DNA from 3 places in the Cytobacillus sp. EB106-05-05-XG126 genome. Region 3 is predicted to be linked to each of the others. Evidence: riboswitches for the same ligand, from Rfam matches in the RefSeq annotation. Region 3 holds a riboswitch; each other region holds the start of a gene.
What was found. A riboswitch is a leader RNA that binds a small molecule or an ion and turns the genes downstream of it on or off. The one in region 3 is predicted to bind S-adenosylmethionine.
Positions count from the first base shown of each region.

Region 1 (3,833 bases), on a different contig from region 3:
ATCAGATGGTGTTCAATCTGGGCTGGGCTGTAATGGGCCCGGTTTCAACAGGAATCGTCATGAGATATGGAGATTATTGGGGATATGCACTCGTATTCACCATTACAGCTTCTTTATACTTGATTGGCTCTCTCTACTTTTTCTTTGTATTCAGAGGCTATAAAAAGACAAAAACTGAAGCAGCCTCTGTGAAAATAGTATGATCTGACATATTTCTCGGGAAATGAAAAGGCAATGCCAATTAAACAGGCAATGCCTTTCTGATTTTGTCGAATGAAAAATAAAGGATTAAAGCACTTTATTACTGAATATTAAAGTCAATTGACCCCATTAAAAGAGGTGAGGCTGTGAGGAGTTTACCTGATGTATTTATCCGGGAATTAAAGGCTAAAGGGCATCTTGGATTTTTCTTAAGAAGTTCAAACTTTTCTCTGCTTATTAAGGCGGGAAACACATGCATTCCTTTGAAAATTTCGAATGGGGAAATACAGAAGGCAAGCCGCACCAGCCATTTTGATGTTGAAATCTCGGGATCGGAAGAAGCTGTATTGTCACTGATTACAGGAAAAGTAAAGCTAAGGGATGCCATTTCCCAAAACGAAATAATGCTTGAAACCACTTACAGAAAAAAGTTGCTTCTCGAGTCTTTTTTCTGTTTAGGGAAAATTTCACTGCACAATACTTGACCGTTTTTTTAATAGTATGATAATATCGTTTTAATATTAATTAACTGAATATTCTTATCAAGAGAGGCGGAGGGACTGGCCCAGCGAAGCCCGGCAACCGGTAAAATACACGGTGCTAAATCCAGCAGAGCAGAATGCTCTGGTAGATAAGAAGAGTCGATATAGCCCTCTTCTTATGAAGAGGGTTTTTCTGCTTTTAAGAAATGAAATAAAAACATTTTTATAGAGGAGAGATAGCGATGACGGACAAACAGAAAAATTACCGCTTTGAAACAATTGGAGTACATGGGGGGCTGAAGCCTGACCCTGTAACTGGCGCGAGGGCGGTCCCAATTTATCAGAATAATGCTTATCAGTTCAAAAATACAGATCACGCTGCAGATCTCTTTGCCCTGAAAGAACCGGGATATATTTATAGCAGGATACATAATCCAACTGTCAGTGTGTTTGAGGAAAGAGTGGCCATGCTTGAAGGAGGAGTGGGTGCGCTGGCTCTTGCCAGCGGCCAGTCTGCTATTACACTTGCCATTTTAAATATCGCCGAAGCTGGTGATGAAATTGTAGCCGCATCCAATTTATATGGGGGCACTTATAATTTATTTGCAGTTACACTTCCCAAGTATGGAATAAAGGTAAAACTGGTGGATCCAAAGGATCCGGAAAATTTCCGGAGTGCCATTACAGATAAAACAAAGGCTGTCTTCGCCGAAACAATTGGAAACCCCAGCCTGAAAATCCTGGATATTGAAAAGGTTGCCGCAATTGCCCACGAAAACGGTGTGCCGCTGATTGTCGATAACACTTTTGCTACCCCTTATCTTTGCAGGCCTATTGAACATGGAGCTGACATTGTCATACACTCTGCGACAAAATGGCTGCTCGGCAATGGGACCACAATGGGGGGAGTTATTGTGGACGGCGGAAAATTTGACTGGAATTCTCCTAAGTTTCCGGGCTTTACAGAGCCTGATCCGAGCTACCATGATATTGTCTATAGCGAAGCAATTGGCGAAGCTGCTTATATTATCAAAGCACGGGTACAGCTGTTAAGAGACTTAGGACCTGCAATGAGTGCGCAAAGTGCATTCCAGTTCACACTGGGTCTTGAGACTCTGCATGTGAGAATGAAGGAACATGTTGCCAATACCAAAAAGGTAGTGGAATATTTGGAGGCGCACCCAGCCGTTAATTGGGTGCTCTATCCAGGTCATGAAAACCACCCGGACAAAGACTTGGCAGATAAATATTTGCCAAAAGGAGCCGGGGCAGTGGCTGTATTTGGAATTGCGGGCGGACGAGAGGCTGGAGCCAAGCTGATCAATAGCTTGCAGCTATGGGCACATGTGGCAAATGTCGGGGACGCAAAGAGCCTGATTATCCACCCTGCAAGCACTACTCATCAGCAGCTGGATGAGGAAGGTTTAAAGGCTGCAGGAGTGCCGGAGGACCTGATTCGGATTTCGATCGGCATCGAAAATGCAGAAGATTTAATTGAAGACCTGGAACAGGCGATAGAAGCAGCTGCAGGTCTCACATCGCTAGCTGCAAAAGCGTAAAGGAAAATTTACCATTCACTTTTTTCCGAAAGTTTGAAATTTCATCGTTGACACCTTTTTAATGGCTATGATACGATAGCAAACGTAGTTAAAAAACTGCTTAATTCATTTAAAGTATTAATTTAATATAGAACGTTACGCTCTTATCAAGAGAGGTGGAGGGAAGTGCCCTATGAAGCCCGGCAACCGTCAATTAGTTGAAATGGTGCCAATTCACTCAAAGCATAGCTTTGATAGATGAGAGAAAGGACTAAATTTTTTTATGCCTTTCTGCTCATGTGCAGAAAGGCATTTTTGCTTTTGCGCATGAAAGCCTATATAGAGTGAAGAATAGGGAATAAAAGCAGTCTATTAATTATTATCTGTATCTTTCGATAAAAGAGGTGACTATCACGTTGATTTCCATAAAAGATGTACAGAAGATATTCTCTTCAAAAAACGGTCAGGTAAAAGCAGTTGACGATGTGAACCTGGAGGTAAAAGAAGGAGAAATCTTCGGTGTTATCGGATACAGCGGTGCAGGTAAAAGTACCTTAATCCGCATGCTGAATGGGCTGGAGCTTCCTACCCATGGCAGTGTAACAGTAGCAGGCAATGAGGTTTCAAAGATAAAGGGAAGCAAGCTAAGAAAAGCGCGGCAGGAAATAAGCATGATTTTCCAGCACTTCAACCTGTTATGGTCGAGGACAGTAAGAGAGAATATTGCATTTCCGCTTGAAATCGCATCCGTTTCCCGGCAGGAAAGGCTCAAAAGAGTAGATGAGCTCATTAAACTCGTCGGTCTCGAAGGAAGAGAAGATGCCTATCCTTCCCAGCTTAGCGGGGGTCAAAAGCAAAGAGTTGGGATTGCCAGAGCCCTAGCCAATAATCCAAAAGTGCTGCTTTGTGATGAGGCAACATCTGCCCTTGATCCGCAGACAACAGACTCCATTTTGGAGCTGCTTGTTGACATCAATGAGCGGCTGGGCTTAACCATTGTCCTCATTACACATGAAATGCACGTAATCCGTAAAATTTGCCATCGGGTTGCTGTTATGGAAGGCGGCCGGATTGTGGAAATCGGCCCTGTATTGGATGTCTTTAAGAATCCGAAAGCTGTGATTACAAAGCGTTTTGTCCAGCAGGTGACAGAGCCTGAAGAAACGAAGGAAACAATTGATCATCTGGTCGATTTGTATCCAAAAGGAAAAGTAGTCCAATTAGGATTTGTCGGCGAAGCAGCTGAACAGCCATTGATTACAAACCTGATCCGTCACTTCCAGGTAACTGTTAACATTCTGCAGGGGAAGATCTCCCAGACGCAGAATGGCTCCTACGGTACCCTATTCATCCATGTTGATGGAGAAGCAGAGGAAGTTGCAAAAGCGATTGAATTTATCCATTCTCAGCAGGTGGGCGTGGAGGTGATTTCCAATGCTTAATGAATGGTTTCCAAATGTGAAATGGGACTCCATGTGGGAAGCTACTGTGGAAACTCTCTATATGACAGCTATTTCTGTTATTGCAACGTTTATTTTAGGAGCGATTTTGGGGCTGCTGCTCTTTTTGACCTCAAAGGGGAATATCTGGGAAAATGCAGCAATCAATAAAA
Region 1 is NZ_JBYTDU010000005.1:52,317-56,149, reverse strand. It holds gene AC3WTL_RS16180 (MFS transporter) at 1-203, shown strand, start outside; gene AC3WTL_RS16175 (SCP2 sterol-binding domain-containing protein) at 348-686, shown strand; SAM riboswitch class I at 738-839, shown strand; gene AC3WTL_RS16170 (O-acetylhomoserine aminocarboxypropyltransferase/cysteine synthase family protein) at 926-2,242, shown strand; SAM riboswitch class I at 2,383-2,486, shown strand; gene AC3WTL_RS16165 (methionine ABC transporter ATP-binding protein) at 2,638-3,663, shown strand; gene AC3WTL_RS16160 (methionine ABC transporter permease) at 3,656-3,833, shown strand, end outside.
Region 1: linked by a shared signal. The riboswitch ahead of AC3WTL_RS16165 (methionine ABC transporter ATP-binding protein) and the one ahead of AC3WTL_RS14575 (methionine ABC transporter ATP-binding protein) in region 3 are both predicted to bind S-adenosylmethionine.

Region 2 (3,833 bases), on a different contig from region 3:
CAGAAGGAACCAGTTCTTTATTCGGGGCATGCTGGAATTCTGCGAAGATCATCTCATATGGCTTTCCAAGCACATGAGCAAGCACATTTAACCTTCCACGGTGGGCCATTCCGATGTTAATCGTTTTTGCTCCATCAGAAACGGATTCAGAAACAATTTCATCCAGTAACGGGACCATTGTATCCAGACCCTCAATGGAGAATCTCTTTTGTCCGACGAAAGTTTTATGAAGGAACTTTTCAAATTCCTCAACTTCAGTCAGTCTTCTTAAAACTTTCAGTCTTTCCGCTTTTTGCATTGACAGCTTGTGGCTGTTGGCCCCTATTTTACGGCGAAGCCAGTCTTTTTCGTTTTCATCAAATATATGCTGGAATTCAAAAGCAATGGGTCCCATATAAGCGCTCTTCAGGAATTCAATTGCTTCAAGTCCGTTGCGTAAAGGATATGTGGCATCTTTGGTAATGACACCAGCAGGGATCTCTTTTAAGTCATTTTCAGTTAAGCCATATTTGCTCAGTTCAAATAAAGCAATTTCCGATTTATTGTTACCCAGTGGATAAATATCGGCAGCCAAGTGGCCATATGTGCGGATATTATCTGCCAGGCGAATAGCAGCAAGTGTTTTCTCAAGCTGTCCGGCATTCATTGGCTGATTTGCAGATGAAGCCATTTGCACCGTTCCTTCACTCGTAAGAGGGGAACCATTTTTTTCAAAGTACTCTTTCATTTCAGGATCAATCGAGGATGGATCCTCTAAATATCTTTCATAAAGTTCAATAACGTAGCCAAGGTTTGGGCCATGAAATCCCTGTTCAAAAGGTCCCTCACCATTCAATGGCTTTTTCATGGAAAATTACCTCCATAACTGTTTTGTAAGTGAATAATTCAATACGTTTTTTCTCTCTAAAAGTACAATACCCATCATAAGAAGGGATTAACAATTCATTTTTACGAATAATAATATTTTTCAGAGGATAAAACGTTTCCACAGCTATTCTAACACGTAAAATCTAGTTGTACAAAGATAAAAACATGAATATAGTGGAAAACTATTAAAAAAATTTTTTAATAATTACTTATTCTAATAAAATGATTTGTAAATGGGTAAACATTTATAAATAAGAAATAACTGAACATATAAAAAAAGCCGAAAAGTTTCGGCTTTAAAAAGTTTCTACCAGGTTAATATAGATTTGTTTCGATTCATTGGTATTTTTTCTGTTTTCTTTAAGGGAAGATTCAATGGCTTCTCTGGTATCTACGGGAAAATCAAAATGACCGCATGTTGTACATTTTTGGAATAAGCTGCCGGCAACATTCACTTCAATGCCATCAATTGTCCGGAAAACGGCTGGCCCATCTGTTTCAGCAAATCTGTGACGGCAGTGACTATGTTCTTGCATAATAGCTTCCCTCCAAGAAATATTATTTTCCTCATTATTATAAAGGAAATATTCTGAACTTTAAAGCGATCTACCTATAACAGTTTATGCCAGGCTCATTTTAAAAGAATAATATGTGTCTTTTTAAGGCACATTAAAATTATTCAAATTCAGGAGGTTTTTCCATGAATATAGGCAGAGCAAAAGAGATTGCTGAGTCTGCTGAAATGCACAGTGTTACTTTAAATGGCATACCGATCATCATTCAGCATGTAGATGAGCAGACTAAGACAGCACGCATTTACACAAAAGCAAATTCTGAAAAAGAAATGAATGTGTCGGTTAACGATTTGATTGAAGAATGAATACCCTAAAAAAACTTTCCAGAATGTAATGGAAAGTTTTTTTGGTTCAAGATCATATTTTAGGCAGAAGGACTCAAGATGCCTGGCCCGATATTTTTTATAACATGAAATATTCAAAAAAGTGTTGACTATTAACGGTTTACTGTAGTAAAGTTTAGAGAAAATTTAATATTTGATTTCTTATCCAGAGAGGTCGAGGGTAAGGCCCGACGACGCCTCAGCAACCAGCAATCGTATTTTGATTGAAAAGGTGCTAATTCCTGCAAGTTTTTTAGAAACTTGAAAGATAAGAAGAATGGCTGTTCACATTAAAAAGTCTTCTTCTTATAGAAGGCTTTTTTTATTTTAAAGAAGGAGTGTTTACCAGTATGTACAATATTGACACCAAATTAGCGCAAATCGGAAACAGGAGCGAATCAGCAACAGGAGCAGTGAATCCGCCTGTATACTTTTCAACCGCCTACCGGCATGAAGGCATTGGACAGTCAACTGGCTTTGACTATAGCCGAACAGGCAATCCTACCCGCCAGCTGCTTGAAAAGGCGATCGCCGATCTTGAAGAAGGCGATCAAGGCTATGCCTGCAGTTCTGGAATGGCTGCCATCCTTACGATTCTTTCCCTCTTTAAATCAGGAGATGAGTGGATTGTTTCCAAGGATTTATACGGCGGAACCTACCGTCTGCTTGAACAGGGCTTCAAAAAATGGGGACTGCAGAGCAAATATGTGAATACGAGCACTCCGGAAAATGTTGAAGAGCTAATCACCGAAAATACGAAAGCTATTTTTCTGGAGACTCCCACTAATCCGCTCATGGAAGAGACAGATATTCAGTTAATAGCTGATATCGCGAAACGGCATAATATTCTCCTGATCGTTGATAACACATTTTACACCCCCCTTCTTCAGCAGCCTCTAAAGCTTGGTGCTGATATTGTCATCCATAGTGCGACAAAGTATCTTGGAGGACATAATGATGTACTTGCCGGTTTAGTTGTCGCAAAAGGCAAACAGTTATGTGAGGATCTTGCCATGAACCACAATGCTGCCGGTGCAGTCCTTAGCCCATTTGATTCCTGGCTTTTGATCAGAGGCATGAAGACACTCTCTCTTCGCATGGAACGTCATGAAAAAAATGCCCGGGAATTAGCGGCTTTCTTATCAGACCACGCTGCCGTAACGGAAGTTCTTTATCCAGGCAAAGGAGGAATGATATCTTTCCGGGTCCAGGATGAATCCTGGGTGAATCCTTTTCTGCAGAGCCTCTCCCTCATCTCCTTTGCTGAAAGCCTTGGCGGAGTCGAGAGTTTTATAACATATCCCGCAACACAAACGCATGCGGACATCCCAGAAGAGATCCGCATTGAAACAGGTGTCTGTAACAGGCTTCTGCGTTTCTCGGTTGGAATCGAAAATGCAGAAGATTTGAAGGCGGATCTTCAACATGCTTTTGCAAAGGTTTTAAAGGAGGCAGTACGATGAGTACGAATTACACATTTCAAACGAAATTACTTCACAATAATCAAAAGTTCGACCCGGAAACAGGAGCTGTCAGTGTACCGATCCAGCATGCCTCCACTTTCCATCAAAAAGATATAGATGCATTCGGAAAATATGATTACAGCCGCAGCCTGAATCCAACAAGGGAAGCACTTGAAGAAGTCATCGCCGAGCTTGAAGAAGGGATTAGAGGGTTTGCCTTTTCTTCTGGAATGGCTGCCATTTCCACAGCATTCCTCCTCTTGTCACAGGGAGATCATGTGGTCATTACAGAAGACGTATATGGCGGAACCTATCGCATGACAACAGAAGTCCTGTCCCGTTTTGGCATTGAGCACACATTTGTTGATATGACTAATCTAGAGGAAGTAAAAGAAGCAATCCGTCCAAACACAAAAGTTTTTTATGTAGAGACTCCTTCCAACCCGCTGCTGAAGGTGACAGATATACAGGCCATCAGTTCACTGGCAAGACAGCATGGAGCCCTGACATTTGTGGATAATACATTCCTTACCCCTGCCCTTCAAAAACCGCTCTCTTTAGGGGCGGATATCGTGCTGCACAGCGCAACCAAATTCTTATCCGGA
Region 2 is NZ_JBYTDU010000001.1:1,031,516-1,035,348, reverse strand. It holds gene AC3WTL_RS05190 (2-oxoglutarate dehydrogenase E1 component) at 1-847, opposite strand, end outside; gene AC3WTL_RS05185 (hypothetical protein) at 1,164-1,403, opposite strand; gene AC3WTL_RS05180 (H-type small acid-soluble spore protein) at 1,568-1,747, shown strand; SAM riboswitch class I at 1,925-2,040, shown strand; gene AC3WTL_RS05175 (methionine biosynthesis PLP-dependent protein) at 2,116-3,228, shown strand; gene metC (cystathionine beta-lyase) at 3,225-3,833, shown strand, end outside.
Region 2: linked by a shared signal. The riboswitch ahead of AC3WTL_RS05175 (methionine biosynthesis PLP-dependent protein) and the one ahead of AC3WTL_RS14575 (methionine ABC transporter ATP-binding protein) in region 3 are both predicted to bind S-adenosylmethionine.

Region 3 (3,833 bases):
CGGAGGCTTTTCATCAAGCCATAGCTCACGGTAAATATCATCTTCCACAATTGGCAGCTGTTCTATTCTGCACGCATCAAGCAGTTCCCTCCTTCTTTTTTCTGTCATTAAAATTCCAGTAGGATTATGATAGGAAGGAATCGTGTATAAAATGGATTTCCCTTTTTCGTATTTCTTCAAAGAGATGCTTTTCGTGATAATTCCCTCCTTATCCATTGGCAATCCTTTTAAATTCATGCCAGAAGACCGGAAAAGCTGTAAAGAATATAGGTAAGAGGGCTTTTCCAGAAATACGGGTGCCCCTCTTTGCACAAGTCCGAGTGAAACAAGCTGCAGTGCCTGCAGCCCTCCCGAAACAATAAGTATCGAGGAAGGAGAAGTGAAGATTCCGGATGCTGCCAAATACTCACTGACTGCCTGTCTTAATGGCAAAAACCCTTTTGGTTCCTCATAACCGAGTTCACTCAATTCATCAGCAGCTTCCTTTAGAACTTTCTGCATTGTTTGTACAGGGAAAATTTCTGGGGAAAGCTCTCCTTTGCTGAGCTGTATAAAAGCGGGGTCATTTTCTAAGTCATTAATTTCCTGAACAATTTTTTCGCTGGCTCTGTGTATCCCTGTATCGATATACTCACTCCAGCTGGCAGACTGCCTTGAAGCGAGCAGAGTCCATGTATTATTAATAACCTTAGTGCCAACCCCTGTTTTCCCCTCTAGTAATCCATCTGCTGCAAGTTCTTCCAGAGCAGTGATAATGGTGCTTCGGTTTACTCCAAACTCTTCAGCCAGTTTCCGCTGGCTTGGAATTTTACTTCCGATTGGCCATTCTCCTTTGGATATCTTTCCTTTAATCGTTTCCATAACTTGCTGATATTTTGGCAATTGTGCTTTATCCATCCATATAACCGCCTTTATGAAAATTGGCTGGCAAAATTCTTTTCTAATTGGTTGAGGACATTGTATCAGTTATTGATTATCCTGAAAAGCAGCACTGATAATGGCTGGAAATGCTGATAAGGGGGATGAAGATGGCAAATAAAAAATTTATGATTATCGGGGCGCATAGTTCTATTATCATTCTCTGGGCATCCGCATTCCCGGGAATCCGGGCTGGGCTTGAATCGTACTCCCCGGAACACCTTGCCCTTTTCAGGCTATTAATTGGCTCTATTGCACTTGGTGTCTTCGCACTGGTAAAGAAGGTGCGCCTCCCGGATATAAGGGATCTTCCTGCTATTTTTATGCTGGGATTCCTTGGTTTTACGGTTTATCATACAGCACTGAATATGGGAGAAAAAACAGTAAGCGCCGGACCGGCAAGCTTGATTGTCTCAATGACTCCAATCTTTTCGGCTGCTTTGGCTGCTTTATTTTTAAGGGAAAGGTTTGGAAGAGCAAGGTGGACTGGTTCCGCTGTCAGTTTTGCGGGTGCCGCACTAATATCGCTTGGTACAGGAGGCGGGTTTGTGATCCAAACCGGTATTTTATTCGTCCTCCTTGCTTCCATTTCAGAAAGCATCTATTTCGTATTTCAGACTAAATATTTTAATAAATACGGATTTTTGTCATTTACATTGTATACGGTATGGGCAGGGACTGCTTTAATGCTGGTTTATCTTCCCGGGCTCGGAAATGAGATCTTTCATGCTTCGGCCGAATCCACTTTAAGTGTCCTCTATTTGGGGATTTTTCCGACGGTAATTCCATATATTGCCCTGGCTTTTCTTGCATCCATAGGGGGGGCGTCTGAAGCGGTGAGCTCTCTATATCTGACTCCAGTAATGGCGTTTGTCATTGCGTGGATTTGGCTGGGGGAGGTGCCAGCTATGTTATCCATTGTGGGTGGGATGATCGCTCTAGCGGGTGTGGTGATTATTCACCGAAAAGATAGCTCTAAAGAAGTTACTGAAATTTATGAAAATGAATCAAGTGAAAATATTTGAAAAATATGATTGACATCCTTTTCTTTAAGATGGTAAAGTAATAAACATATTAACAACCGCATAGTAAAAATCTTCTTATCAAGAGAGGTTGAGGGACTGGCCCTATGACACCTCGGCAGCGGACAAAAGTGTACCGTGCCAAATCCAGCAAGCATTGCTTGAAAGATAAGAAGAGGACCATTGATAAATGCTGCCCTCTTCTTTCTTTAGAAGAGGGTTTTTGTTTTATGCGGAAAAATACTACATCAAGATTCTATTCATAAACATATGAATAATTCTTATCGAGAGAAGCAGAGGGACCTGGCCCAATGAAGCTTCGGCAGCAGGCAGACTGCACTGTGCCAAATCCAGCAGGCGAATAGCCTGGAAGATAAGGAGAGGATTTCAAAAAACCTCTTCTGGCGGAAGGGGTAAATTTCAGGATATAATTCTTAGTTTTCGCATAGGAATAATTAGATAACAAAAGGTGACAGGCACCTATACCAGTTCATTTAAGTGGTATTGGTACCTGACACCATCAAAGGAGAGATGCTGCATGATAGAGTTTCAGAATTTAAAGAAGGTCTATGAAAGCGGAGGTCAGCAGGTAGCTGCTCTGGATGGAATAGATTTAAAGATTAATAAGGGTGAAATTTTCGGGGTGATCGGCTTCAGCGGTGCGGGAAAGAGTTCTTTGATCCGCTGTGTCAATTGGCTGGAGAAGCCGACTTCAGGAAAGGTCATTGTCAGCGGACATGATCTGACGGCTTTATCTGTAAGAGAAATTCGTGAAGTGAAAAGAAACATCGGGATGGTTTTTCAGCATTTTAACCTTTTAAACTCCAAAACCGTGTTTGCCAATGTGGCGATGCCGCTCACACTGGCTAAGATCCCTAAAGATAAAATCAAAAAGCGTGTCCATGAACTATTAGAATTCGTGGGGCTTGCCGACAAGGCGAACAGTTATCCCGATCAGCTGTCAGGCGGGCAAAAGCAGCGGATCGGAATCGCCAGGGCGCTGGCAACCCAGCCTTCCATTCTATTATGTGATGAAGCTACTTCAGCTCTGGATCCGCAGACTACCAGCTCGATCCTGCAGCTGCTGAAAAAAATAAATAAAGAATACAACATTACCATTCTGATCATTACCCATGAAATGTCTGTAATCAGGGAAATCTGTGACCGTGTCGCTGTCATCGAAGCAGGAAAAATTATTGAAGAAGGAACCGTCTTCAATGTCTTTTCTTCACCAAAAACACAAACAGCGAAAAACTTTGTCAGCACGGTTATGAATGATCAAATACCTGACTCCATTAAGCAAGTAATTGAAAAACAGCAGGGGCTTCAAAAGGTATTCAGAATCAACTTTGTCGGAAACTCTGCCGGGCAGCCGCTGCTTTCTCAGGTCGCCAAAAAGTTTAATATCGACTTCAACGTCCTGTTTGGAAATATTACTGAATTACAGGGAACACCATTTGGCAACCTGATTGTCGAATTCCAGGGTCCGGACAGTGAAATCAGGCGTGCTATTCAGTACATCAGCCAGGAAAAAGTTTCAATAAAGGAAGTGACATCACGTGCTAGTTAACCAGGAAAAAATCATCGAAGCCTTAATCGAAACGGTCCAAATGGTGGCATTCTCATTGCTGTTTTCAGCTCTTATCGGACTGCCGCTTGGGATTTTGCTTGTTGTGACAAGGAAAGGGCATCTGCTGGAAAACACCGTTGTTTTTAACATCATAAACAGCATTATTAATATTTTCAGATCAGTCCCATTCATCATTTTAATGGTAGCGATCATCCCAATCACCAGAATGATTGTCGGAACATCGATTGGAACTGCTGCAGCCGTAGTGCCGCTCGTCTTTTATGCAGGACCATACATTGCGAGATTAATAGAAAATTCATTGC
Region 3 is NZ_JBYTDU010000003.1:320,542-324,374, forward strand. It holds gene pdxR (MocR-like pyridoxine biosynthesis transcription factor PdxR) at 1-897, opposite strand, end outside; gene AC3WTL_RS14570 (DMT family transporter) at 1,029-1,943, shown strand; SAM riboswitch class I at 2,016-2,115, shown strand; SAM riboswitch class I at 2,219-2,320, shown strand; gene AC3WTL_RS14575 (methionine ABC transporter ATP-binding protein) at 2,479-3,510, shown strand; gene AC3WTL_RS14580 (methionine ABC transporter permease) at 3,500-3,833, shown strand, end outside.